2 regions of the Alkalinema sp. FACHB-956 genome follow, and region 1 is predicted to be linked to the other one. Evidence: predicted binding sites of a transcription regulator. Region 1 holds the regulator's gene; the other holds the start of a gene.
What was found. Region 1 encodes HrcA, which represses chaperone genes, less so after heat shock. Its sites were predicted from a motif close to ANTTAGCACTCNNNANTNNNGAGTGCTAANT; they were not measured.

Region 1 (6,451 bases):
ATTTGACGACTGAGGGTGAGGTGCGAGAAATCATTTTGATTAAGATCCGGCGTAATGAGGGGTTGGTGATATTTTTGCCATCGGGATTTGGCAAACTGGGCTTTCCACGATCGTGGACTGGAGGCAAACCCATGGAGATAGACATACATCATAAGAAAACCCTATAAAAGTTATGATCAAAAATAATCATTAAAGGCAATCATTCAAAACAATCATTTTCCATCGGACGATCGTACGTTCCGTTAAACCTCGGTTGAATTGCCAACGATTCGGTGCATAAACCCTCCTAGACTCAGCCAGGACTCTGTCAGATGGGATATAGAGGGAATTGGGGTGTCCTCGCTAGGATGGGGCGTAATTGCCCCGGCAGAAAAACACGTAACAATCATGGCAGCGGGAACCCATGGATCTAATCGCTGCAAAAGTATATTTTAAGGAGTTGGAAGTCAGGACATGCCACCCAAAAGACGCAGGCGAACTATGGATCTCCTCGAATATCAAGCTAAAGAACTATTCCGCACGGTTGGCATTCCCGTCTTGCCCTCCCAACGGATCGATCGGCCCAAGGATCTGAGAAATCTCACCATTCCCTACCCTGTAGTTTTAAAGTCCCAAGTCTACATTGGGGGCCGGGGCCGCATGGGGGGAGTCCGCTTCGTTGAAAATACTATTGATGCGGTTGCCGCTGCCCAAACGATTTTTAATTTGCCCATCATGGGCGAATATCCCAAGGCTTTGCTGGCAGAAGCCAAATTTGATGCCGTTCAGGAGTTTTATTTAGCCGTTACATTAAACCGATCGATTCGTCGCCCGGTTCTCCTAGGCTCGTGTAAAGGGGGGATGGAAGTCCAGTCGGCCATTGACCAAATGCAGCAAGTCGTCGTGGACGGGGACTTTTCACCGTTCTATGCCAGACAGTTGGCCCTCAAGATGGGGTTGCAGGGCGATTTGATGAATGCTGTCAGCCAAGTGATTGAAAAAATGTATTGGCTGCTCGATGACAAGGATTTAGATCTGATTGAAATTAACCCGCTAGCGGTGGATCACGCCGGTCAGATCATGGCCTTAGATGGCAAGGTGACGGTCAACGATGGCTCCTTAGGGCGACATCCTGATCTCGCGAGTTTGAGCGAATCCCCGATCGTCAATCCCCTCGATCGGCAACCGGAACTGCAAATGACCATGGATACCAATGGGTCGATCGGCTTGATTTGCAATGGCGCGGGGTTGACCATGGCTACGCTAGATTTGGTGTATCAGGCCGGTGGTAAGCCCCTGTGTTTTCTCAACATCGGCAGCGAAACCCACCATCAATGGCTCCCCAATACCCTGTGTCAACGCTTGGATCAGGGGCTCCATCGCATGGGGCAACAGTCCCAACTTAAGATCATTTTAGTCAACTTAGTTGGCGGCATTGTTTCCTGCCAAGATATTGCCCAGACGTTAGTGGAGTTCCTGCAAAATCACACCCACAATGTGCGAACTTATACCCGGACTCAAGAAGACACGATCGTCAGCCGAGTCACCTTTACACCGCAAGTGATTGTGCGCCTCGCGGGCAAGGACTACGAAGCTGCTAAGGAAATCCTGAGTGGAACGTCGATCGTGGTTCTGGAGGATCTGGATGCAGCGATCAAGGAAGTGATGCAGCGAGTTAAACCTAATAAAACCTCGTCTTAACCAATACTTAACCCGAAGGAAACTCAGTAATTTTACGGAAATTCTTGAGTGGCCCAAGATCGGACGAAGACATCCGGGCATTGTAGGAAATGTCATCCATCTAGCCACAGCCCTCAACTAAAATCGCTATCCTATAAGCTTCACCTTATGTGTGCGCCAAGAATCCTGGGAGAGTGGTGGCTGTAAACTTGCTATCTTTTCAGCACGCAGGGAGTGGGGCTCGATCCTCAAACAGCTTGCGAGTTTGGAGACAACCGTTTTATAGTCCATAGCACAAGCTCTCAGGCGAATGTTTGAGCGAATGGATTCTTCCTGCCAAAGAATAAGTAATTTCGCTCAAGAATAATTAATCCAGTGCAGTTTGATATTTATGATTTTTTCGCCCACTAGCCAAGTCATTATTCAAGGGATCACAGAACCCCTAGGAATGACCTATGCTCCGTTAATGAAAACCTACGGCACTCATATTATTGCAGGGGTGAGTCCGGGGTATGGAGGCAGCACAGTGGCCGATATTCCGATTTACGACATGGTTGAACAAATTCCCACGATCGCGCGGGGCATCTCAACCACAGTTATCTGCACCCATCCCTATGCAGCCTTGGATGCGGCGCTGGAGGCCATTCGAGCTGGCATTCGGCAAATTATTCTCATTAGCCAAGGGATTCCGCCCCTAGATATGGTGCATCTTGTGCGCCAAGCGGAGGCAACGGAAACGTTGGTGGTTGGCCCCAATGGCCCTGGAGTGATTGTGCCAGGACAGTTATTGTTGGGCATTCATCCCCCCGATTTCTACATGCCAGGGAATGTAGGATTAATCACCCGCAATGGCCCCCTAACCTATGAAATTGCCCGCACCTTAACCAGGGCGGGGATTGGACAGTCGATCGGGGTCAGTATTGGCTGTGATGCGATCGTGGGTTCCACGTTTCCCCAATGGCTACAAATTCTGGAGGAAGACGACCAAACGGAGGCGATCGTTTTAGTGGGAGAGATTGGCGGCGATAGTGAAGAACGGGCAGCCCACTATATTTCAGAGGCGATCGATAAGCCCGTTGTCGCTTACATTGCTGGTCACACTGCTCCGCGTAATCGTCGAATTGGCCATGCAGGGGCCATTATTGAATCCAAAACCTTCGACTTTGGCCCAGATATTGGGACAGCAGAAAGTAAAGTAGCGGCCTTCAAGCGGGCGGGAGTTCCCGTGGCCGAGCGTCCCTCCCAAATTCCTGATTTGGTGCATAAATTGCTGAAGCGATCGCCTTCAAAACTCCAAGCCTCATGACACAAAGAACTTTTGCGATCGCTGACACTCTGAGGGATTTATCTGGCTCATAGCTGTCTCATAGAGATTTTTCTGTGAACCAGAAAAATCTAAGTGCAAGGGGTTAACTGAGGCGTTCCGAGAGGTAATCTGCGGTTGCTTCCACTAGCGCGATCGCGTTGTCGTAGTCCATTCGGGTGGGGCCTAAAACGCCAATACTCCCCACAGGAATGTTGCCGCGATGGTAGGTGGAGGAAATGAGTGTGCAGGAACGAATCGGTTCAAGGGGATTTTCTGCACCAATGCGCACCATCACCCGTCGATCGCGGGAGGCTTGTAAATCGCCACCTTGGGGTCGATCGAAAATCAAAGGCACCAGTTGCTGTTGCCCTTCTTCTAATAATTGCAAAATGGTTTGTAACTGTTGCAACTCGGAAAACTCCGGTTGCCGCAGCACTTCTGCCAAGCCGCTAATCAAAATCTGAGTGGGCGCAGCCCCCTGAGCCAGCCGTTGATCCACTTCCTGGACGATCGCGGTCAGCAAGCTACCATACCGCTCAAATTCCTGTCCCAGTTCCCGCCAGTCCACGGCCTGCACATCCACTAACGTTTTGCCTCGGAGGCGATCGTTCAAAAAGTTGGACAACACCTGTAATTCCTGCTCCAACAATTCCGCATCTTCCGGCTCCGGCGATTCCGGCAAATCCATCAGCACCGACTGCGTTTCATAGGTATCTGTCACCAGAATTAGCATCACTCGCTTGGGGTCAACTTGCACCAGTTGCAAATGGCGCAGCTCCAAATTGTGGGTGAGCGGGGTCGTAATCAGGGTGATGTAGCCACTCAAAGTTGCAAGAATTTGTGCAGCACCTTTTAAAACAGCTTCTGCGCTCCAGTTGCTTGCCTGCAAGCGATCGGCCAACAATCGTTCTACCTGGGGCGTCATCTGTGGCATGGGCTGCATCAAATGATCCACATACAATCGATAGCCCGAATCCGACGGAACTCTGCCCGCCGAGGTATGGGGCTGATACAACAGGCCCGCTTTCTCCAAAAACCCCATGGCATTCCGAATCGTCGCGGAACTCACACTCATCTTATATTCTTTAACCAGTACTTCTGATCCGACGGGTTCTGCGGTGGCAACATAGTGTCGTACCGTAGCCCAAAGAACCTGCTGCTGGCGGTTGTTAAGGGTGACTTGAATAGACATTTTGAAGCTACTGGGAAGGGAACTAAACGGGCGTTAAATGAGGATTAAAACGGATTAAGGTTCAAAACAGATTCAGTACAGATGCAGTTAAAACAGATGCAGGGAAACCTGCTGCTCGCGTAAAATCACTGACTATTGACCAACTGACGGCCCATTGGACCAACTGACGGCCCACAGACTGACTGCCCTTCAGCACAAGATTGCTATGGAAACTCCGGTCCGCAGGCGATTCCGGTTCGCAAGCAATATTTCCGCAGGCAATCCTGGAGTCGTCAAGGTGCGATCGAAGAAATTCTAAAAATGTAGAAAAATCTTGACGGACAACTTCACGCTCCGATCTCCTAGCAGACTCAACAGAACGTAACAGACTCAACAGACTTCTGGCACAGAACCCGGAAGTTGTTAAGTTTTTGCAATTTCTGCAATGATGTGTCCCTAAGATAGCAGATCTCGTTTTCTGTCGTTGCTGAGGGTGAGCAGTTTTGGCGCAATTTTCAAAAGCAAGAATGCAGCATTTGTAGGCAGTTCTCTCCCTTGGCAGAGTCCCACCTGATTTGCACTTGTCAAAATTCTTGCACTTGTCAAAATTCGCCGATCGTCTAGTCAAACCAGAAGGCTGGCTAGTAGCGAGGAATCGACGGATCGATCAATACGGAGTAAGCGTCAATCCCCCCAGTAATATTCTTCACTTGCGTAAATCCCTGTCCCATCAGCCATTGGCACATCTGGGCCGATCTCATACCGTGATGACACAACACCACAATGGCTTGATCCGCATCCAGACGACTGTGAATATCCCGCGACCAGACTTCGTACTGGCTTAAGGGGAGACTGATGCTATTCGGTAACTGCGCGATCGCCAGTTCTTCCGGCTCACGGACATCCACGAGTTGCAAGGAATCCGGCATATTGGCCAATTGTTGAGCCAGTTCTTCAACACTAATGCTGGGCAGAGTGGGTTGAAACATAGGAATGGAGACTTAACAGGCTGGGGACTAACGGACTAGGGACTAACAGGCTGGGGACTTAACGGTCTGAGAACTTAAAAGGATTGAAACTCAAGCTCATAGATAATCCCCGCCCAGCCTACCATGCTCTCCAATCCGCAAACGAGTCCCCGTTGATCAATCTCAGGGGATCCCCTGCATTCAACGGGTTAATAATGCGCTAACAATGAGTTCACCATTGGTTGACCGTGGTCTAAATCGCTTGTTGATTAATCACCTTGATATGGGTGGGCGGAATGTGGGCGGGTGGGCGGACGGTTTTTCGGCGGGCAAGGGCACTGTGGGGCAATACCCGCAAAATTTCATCCACCGTTGTCACCCCTGCGTTAACTTTCGCGATCGCGGCCATGCGGAAGGATTCAAAATTACTCTCCGCTAAATATCCATGGAGTTGGGTCATGGTGCCTTCATAGATAATCTGTCGCACCGTGTCGTCGATATTCAGCAGTTCAATGATGGCTTCCCGACCCAAATGTCCGGAGTTGAAACACCGTGCACAACCTTTCCCCTTCATCCAATTGTGGGCTTGGGCTTCTTCACGGGTAATGCCCAAAATCGTCAATTCTTTGTCGGTCGGGGTATAGGGTTCAGCACAATGGGGGCAGACCTTGCGCACCAACCGTTGGGCTACCACGCCTAACAAGGCATCACTCAGCAACCCAGGATCCGGCCCAATATCCTTCAAACGAGGAATCGCACTGGTGGCATCATTGGTGTGCAGGGTGGTCAGTACTAGGTGACCTGTTAAGGCTGCACGTACAGCGGTTTCTGCGGTTTCATGATCACGAATTTCCCCCACCATAATGATGTCCGGATCCTGCCGCAGAATCGATCGCAGCCCTGCTGCAAAGGTCATGCCTGCGGCTTCATGGACTTGGGTTTGGGTAATCCGGGGTAAAACGTACTCTACGGGATCCTCCACCGTCACCACGTTGACATATTCCGTGGCGATCGTCTGCAAGCTGGTGTAGAGCGTACTGGTTTTCCCAGACCCGGTTGGGCCAGTGAAGATCACCATTCCTTGGGGTTGCTTCAGCCAGGATTGGTAAATTTCCAACGTATGGGGCGTAAATCCTAACTCATCCATACCCGAAAAGGGGTTTTCGCGGGGCAGCAACCGGATCACGGCTTTTTCCCCACCGACACAGGGCAAAGTACTCACCCGCATGTCCAGCCCCATTTCATTTTGCTCACCGGAGGCGTAGCTTTCGCCGATCCGAGCATCCTGGGGACGGCGGCTCTCCGCAATATCCATACTGGACATTACTTTGAGCGCGACGATCGCCC
Region 2 (6,451 bases), on a different contig from region 1:
GCTATTGATTACGCTGATTTTATTGTTTGCGTTCAAAGGAGAGCTGATTGTTAACAATCCCTTGCACATTTTATTGATTGCAGTTCCATTGTTTCTACAAACCAACTTTATTTTTCTGATTTCCTATGTGGCAGCATTAAAGCTGCGATTATCCTATGAGGATGCGGCTCCGGCGGCATTGATTGGGGCAAGCAATCATTTTGAAGTCGCGATCGCAACGGCTGTAATGTTATTTGGACTCAACTCGGGCGCTGCTCTGGCAACCGTGGTCGGTGTGCTAATCGAAGTCCCGGTTATGCTGATGCTAGTGGAGGTCTGTAAACGAACCGCCGCATGGTTTCCGCGCGAACCGGAAAAAGCGACCCTACTCGATCCGCGCTGTATCTCCTCCCGTTCTTCGCAGTGATGAATGTTCGATATCTCATCATCGCGATCATTCACGTTGCTCAAATTGATGCGTTATTGATGATCCATTGATAAGTGGCATACGGAATCCAAACTGTAGACCGTCCCCTGAAGGGCGATCATGCAAGGCTCATGCTATCGTTTTAGCTTTGAACACCTGCTACTCTCCAGTGGGATTCCGTAGCCTAGCCCACCTCCTATTTTGAACTGATATTGAACTTTGAACTGATATTGAACTTTGAACTGATGTTGAATTTTGAACCGATGTTGAAGTCCAATAAACTACTGACAGCAGGCGAAATACAACAGATTAGGCAATCAAAACAAACACAGGGAACATCAAGACGACAGGCCGAAAAGAATTGAGAAACTAAGCCAGCTTCCGACGACGCAGTAGCGGTAAGCTGCCGCCTGCCATGGCTAGACCCAGCAGCACAGTGGGTTCGGGCACCTTCGCAGCCACAACTTTATAGTCTGGCCCATTGAAACTGTTGGGATTGCTGTTGAAGCTGGTGAGTCGCAAACCTGCGATCGTGGTTTTGGTTCTGAGGCCGAAGGAACCTACCGCTTGCGGCTTCGGTTGATCCGCAATTTCGTGGGTCATGATGGAGTAACCTGCACTCGTCCACAAATCGCGGGTGATTTTGAAGGACTCACCCAGCAAATTGCCCGATGCATCGATCGCTTCCACCAACAAATCACTGTTCATTCCCCGCTCATAGAGGAAGAAGTGATCCGAAGGCTGATCGAAGAACAAGTTGAAGCTGGAGGTACCCCACTTATCTTCGGTATCAATGATGCTATTGAGGTTGAGGTTACCTAAGCTCGCCACAATATTGGCTTCCGTCGGACTTTCGACCACGGGGCCTTCCGGCAAGAGCGGATCGGAGCCGGTATTGGTGCCTGCATCGCTGCTGCCAGGGCCTTGCACCGATTGACCGGGCTGGGCGGGCAGATTGTTAACCAAAATGTTTGCGCGGTTTACCAAGTTAAAAGAACTAACAGTAGTGTCACCCAATGTGACAGACTCTAACTTAATATCTTTTGTTGGATCCGCTGGCTTGGGGGAGTAGCTGGTATTAAACGTAAAGGTCGTGAAGGCTTGGGCGGGGGCGATCGACGCTAGGGTGGCGAACAGGCTGCTAGCGATAATCCAGGAAAATTTGTAACTCATGGTCATGCTCCTCTTGCAACGATCAACTGAATGGTTTCGTGTGAAATCTTTTCCCGAAGGAAGAGATGTAGGCAGAGGCTCTGGGGGCGGGAGCAATCCTAAAAATAGTTCGGATGAATTCCGTATTTCCTGTTTAAAAGATGACACATTAATCACATAGCTGCCAGTAGTTACACGTAGACTTTATAGAAGCTATATCTCTTTTAAGCATTGTGCCCAACGTGTCTTTACATACAACATTTTTTGCAGAAATAGAAAATTTTGGTGAGGGAATCTGCGGGTGAACGGCCCCTCAGGCGAGAGGATTGCCAGGGAAGATTCGCAGGGAATTGTTCGGGGCGGGTAACGAGATGGATCGCCTGCTGGCTGGGCTGGAAGGGGTTTCATTTCAAGGCTATCGTCCAGCCGGTGAGCAACGCCCCCGCGAACTAGCCACGCTCAAACACAAAAAAAATAGGGTAAGCAATTACTCACCCTACGCCTTTGCTACACTCAGTTGTCTGCTAAGAAGTTTTTTTCACGACTCCAAGCCTATTCAGAGAATTGACGGAGTTGAAATCAACCTCATAGAAGCCATACGTAATTAATATCACAGGGGCCTCGGTGTATGTCCTGGGGATGGGCGTATCTTTACGGAAACTACATAAACCTACTGGGAAAGAAATAGGGAACTGTAAACCGAGCTAATTTCAGCCCTAAATTGGACAATTTTGATGAACGGGTTGAGTCAACTGATTAAGTGAACTGAATGAATGCGCTGATTGAAGACCCTAAATGACTGATCCAAGTCAGTCCCTAAACAGGGGCGTAACCGAAACCCGTGACCTACACTCAGGCCCACTGCCCTAGAACGCCGATCGCTCAGTTCGGGAAGCCGTACAGTTTACGCAGTTGCATCGAACATCAAGCTTCGTTAAATTAGCACTCAGGAGTTGGGAGTGCTAATTTTGAGTCCAAACTCCGATAGACTGGGTAGTCGGGGACTGAATCCAAGTCCCAATTTCCAGTCATCGTCCACAGGTGTGACCCGCAGGAATTGACCTTCTTGAACAGACGCAGTTGAACTGAATATTCGTCTGAGCGAGTTGGAACTTGAGCCTGTCACCGCACTCTGTGAACGTTATTGTTTGCACAAGATTATAGAGAGTTTGGAGACTTTGTATGGCAGCCGTATCTTTGAGCGTGTCTACTGTTCAACCCTTAGGCGATCGCGTTTTTGTGAAGGTGTCGGAAGCAGAAGAGAAGACTGCTGGCGGCATCATCCTGCCCGACAACGCTAAGGAAAAGCCTCAAGTCGGTGAAGTCGTGCAAGTTGGCCCCGGTAAGCGCAATGATGACGGTTCTCGCCAAGAACTGGAAGTCAAAGTGGGCGACAAAGTCCTGTACTCCAAGTACGCTGGCACCGACATCAAGCTGGGTGGCGACGACTACGTTCTGTTGACTGAGCGTGACATCCTGGCCGTTGTGCAGTAGTCAATCGGCAAGTAAATCGGTACTGGAGAAGACGGAAAGGAGAATCTACGTTTCGAATTCTCAATTCCCAATTCTCAAGTCCTCAATTGCATTTTTCCGCTTTTTATTGACCCTTCAGAAGTAGACAAGACTTGAACCATGGCTAAGCGCATTATTTATAACGAAAATGCTCGTCGTGCCCTCGAAAAAGGCATGGATATCCTGGCAGAAGCCGTTGCAGTGACCCTTGGGCCTAAAGGTCGCAACGTGGTGCTGGAGAAGAAGTTCGGCGCACCCCAAATCATCAACGATGGTGTGACGATCGCCAAGGAAATTGAACTGGAAGATCACGTTGAAAACACCGGGGTTTCCCTGATCCGTCAAGCAGCGTCCAAGACTAACGATGCCGCTGGGGATGGTACCACCACCGCAACTGTACTGGCCCACGCGATCGTTAAAGAAGGTCTGCGCAACGTGGCAGCGGGTGCCAATGCAATCCTGCTGAAGAAAGGGATCGATAAGGCGACCAACTTCCTGGTTGACAAGATTAAGGAACAGGCTCGTCCTGTGGAAGATTCCAAGGCGATCGCTCAAGTGGGTTCCATCTCCGCCGGTAACGACGAAGAAGTGGGTGCCATGATTGCTAGCGCCATGGACAAGGTGGGCAAAGAAGGCGTGATTTCCTTGGAAGAAGGGAAGTCCATGACCACCGAATTGGAAGTGACCGAAGGGATGCGCTTCGAGAAAGGCTACATCTCTCCCTACTTCGCCACCGACACCGAGCGGATGGAAGCAGTGATGGAAGAACCTTTCATCCTGATCACTGACAAGAAGATTGCCCTCGTCCAAGACTTGGTGCCTGTGCTGGAGCAAGTGGCTCGGGCGGGCCGTCCTCTGGTCATCATCGCTGAAGACATCGAGAAGGAAGCCCTGGCAACCCTGGTGGTGAACCGTCTGCGCGGCGTACTGAACGTTGCAGCTGTGAAGGCTCCTGGCTTTGGCGATCGTCGGAAGGCTATGCTGGAAGACATCGCAGTGCTGACCGGCGGGACGCTGATCACCGAAGATGCAGGTCTGAAGATCGATGCTGCGAAGCTGGACATGCTGGGTAAAGCTCGTCGCATCACGATCACCAAGGACACCACAACGATCGTTGCTGAAGGTAACGAAGCGCAAGTCAAGGCACGGGTTGAGCAAATCCGTCGTCAAATGGAAGAAACCGAGTCTTCCTACGACAAGGAAAAGCTGCAAGAGCGTCTGGCTAAGTTGGCTGGTGGCGTGGCTGTGGTGAAAGTCGGTGCAGCGACCGAAACCGAAATGAAGGATCGTAAGCTGCGTCTGGAAGATGCGATCAACGCAACCAAGGCTGCGGTTGAAGAAGGCATCGTCCCCGGTGGTGGTACCACCTTGGCCCACCTGGCTCCCGAATTGGAAACCTGGGCTTCGGGTAACCTGCAAGCAGAAGAATTGACCGGGGCGCTGATTGTTGCCCGCGCGCTGACGGCTCCTCTGAAGCGGATTGCTGAAAACGCAGGTCAAAACGGTGCGGTAGTCGCTGAGCGCGTGAAGGAAATGCCCTTCAACAGCGGTTACAATGCTGCGACCAATGAGTATGTAGACATGATTAGCGCAGGGATTGTTGACCCCGCTAAGGTGACTCGTTGCGCACTGCAAAATGCAGCTTCGATCGCGGCAATGGTGTTGACCACTGAGTGCATCGTGGTAGACAAGCCTGAACCGAAGGAAGCGGCTCCCGCTGGTGGCGCAGGCGGCATGGGCGACTTCGATTACTAATTCCAAGTCACGAGTCTGAAAGCGTTGTTTAACGTTTTAGGCTGAATTATGAAGCACGATCGAGATCCCAAAAGAACTCGATCGTGCTTTTTGTATGGGCATTGCTACAATCAAGATGTTGTTAGCGAACTCACCAAAACGAAGGTGCTATTTAGGTCGGGAGCCAATGCTCAAATCGCTTAAAGTCGAGAATTTCCGAAGCTTTAAATCATTCGAGCTGACACAGCTTGGACGAATTAACTTGTTGGTCGGCGAAAATAATAGTGGTAAAACCTCAATCTTAGAAGCAATTCAACTTTTACAATCACGAGCTAATTTAGCCTCTGTCACACAAACGATGGTAGAAAGAGGTGAGGTTTCTCGCACAGAAGAACGAAGTGGTAGTCGAGAACTAGATATTAGACATTTATTTCATGGGCATGAGTTAGTACTAGATCAATCTTTTACAATTTCGGTGATGACAGATGGATCTGCTGAAGAATTAGTTGCAAAAATTGAAATTCATGAATTCAAGCAAGAAACTCTTTTGGTTGATCTGGTTGATGAAGAACTGACTCGTGATGTAGAACTGGTTTTGACCTGGTCTTTCAATGGAGACAGAGAAGAACTTAAGATTCCGTTATCTGCTGATGGAGGAATTCGCTCAGACTACTCCAGAAGGATGCGAATTAAGCCTATAAAAAGTTCATCTATTAAGGTGCAGTTTATTACTTCATCTTCATTGCTGATTCCTCAAATGATTGAGCTTTTCGACCAAGTTGTTCTCACACCTGAAGAAGATAATATTGTTCAAGCGCTGCAAACTATTGATCCCAAAATTGAGAGAATTGCCTCCTTGGGGATTGATCGTATGGTTTCTGCAAAACGTGGAGGTTTCGTTATTAAGCGACGCGATGAGCAGCAACCTCTTCCGATCGGTAGTATGGGTGATGGCATCTGGCGCATGTTGGGTTTGGCGCTAAGTGTTGTGTGTACTAAAGGTGGCATTCTATTAGTGGATGAGATTGATACAGGGCTGCATTTCACAGCCATGTTAGATATGTGGAAGATGATCTGGAAAACGGCACAAAAACTTAATGTGCAAGTGTTTGCAACCACCCATAGCCGAGATTGTTGGGAGAGTCTGGCGGAAATGGCGGAATCGGAAATGGCTGGAGAGAATGAAATCATGATTCACCGCATTGAAAAAGCGAAGTCATCTTCGGTAACATTTGATTCGCAACAAATGGCGATCGCGGTGGAAGAAGGGATTGAGGTTCGTTAGGGAATGGCTAATCAACATCCGAAAATACTGTTTGTTGAAGGGAAGCAAGATGTTTTTGTAATTGCTGAACTTGCGGAAGCCAATCATATCCCTTGGCCATTACGCAATCCACCGATTCATATTGAAGAAGTTGGGGGATACGATCGATTAATTGATGCAAAGCGAATTGCGACGAGGCTTCAAGCGAGTGGGCTTCAGGTAATAGGGATTGTGGTGGATGCAGATGAAAATCCTGCTGCACGATGGCAAAGTTTGCAGGCGGCTTGCGCAAAAAGTATTGCAGACATGCCAAAAACGCTTCCATCACAAGGATTAATTCACACAACGCAAACAGGTATTCAATTTGGCGTGTGGATGATGCC

Region 2: a site for HrcA is predicted at 2,496-2,526, ahead of groES (co-chaperone GroES). Genes of this name have one in related genera too.

Annotation. Positions count from the first base shown of each region.
Region 1 covers NZ_JACJRC010000021.1:25,465-31,915, forward strand. The annotation lists gene H6G21_RS18980 (YqiA/YcfP family alpha/beta fold hydrolase) at 1-152, opposite strand, end outside; gene H6G21_RS18985 (ATP-grasp domain-containing protein) at 481-1,680, shown strand; gene H6G21_RS18990 (CoA-binding protein) at 2,051-2,965, shown strand; gene hrcA (heat-inducible transcriptional repressor HrcA) at 3,069-4,157, opposite strand; gene H6G21_RS19000 (rhodanese-like domain-containing protein) at 4,778-5,125, opposite strand; gene H6G21_RS19005 (GspE/PulE family protein) at 5,358-6,451, opposite strand, start outside.
Region 2 covers NZ_JACJRC010000013.1:51,756-58,206, reverse strand. The annotation lists gene arsB (ACR3 family arsenite efflux transporter) at 1-406, shown strand, start outside; gene H6G21_RS14760 (exosortase-dependent surface protein XDP2) at 776-1,579, opposite strand; gene groES (co-chaperone GroES) at 2,741-3,052, shown strand; gene groL (chaperonin GroEL) at 3,191-4,825, shown strand; gene H6G21_RS14745 (ATP-binding protein) at 4,920-6,089, shown strand; gene H6G21_RS14740 (DUF3226 domain-containing protein) at 6,093-6,451, shown strand, end outside.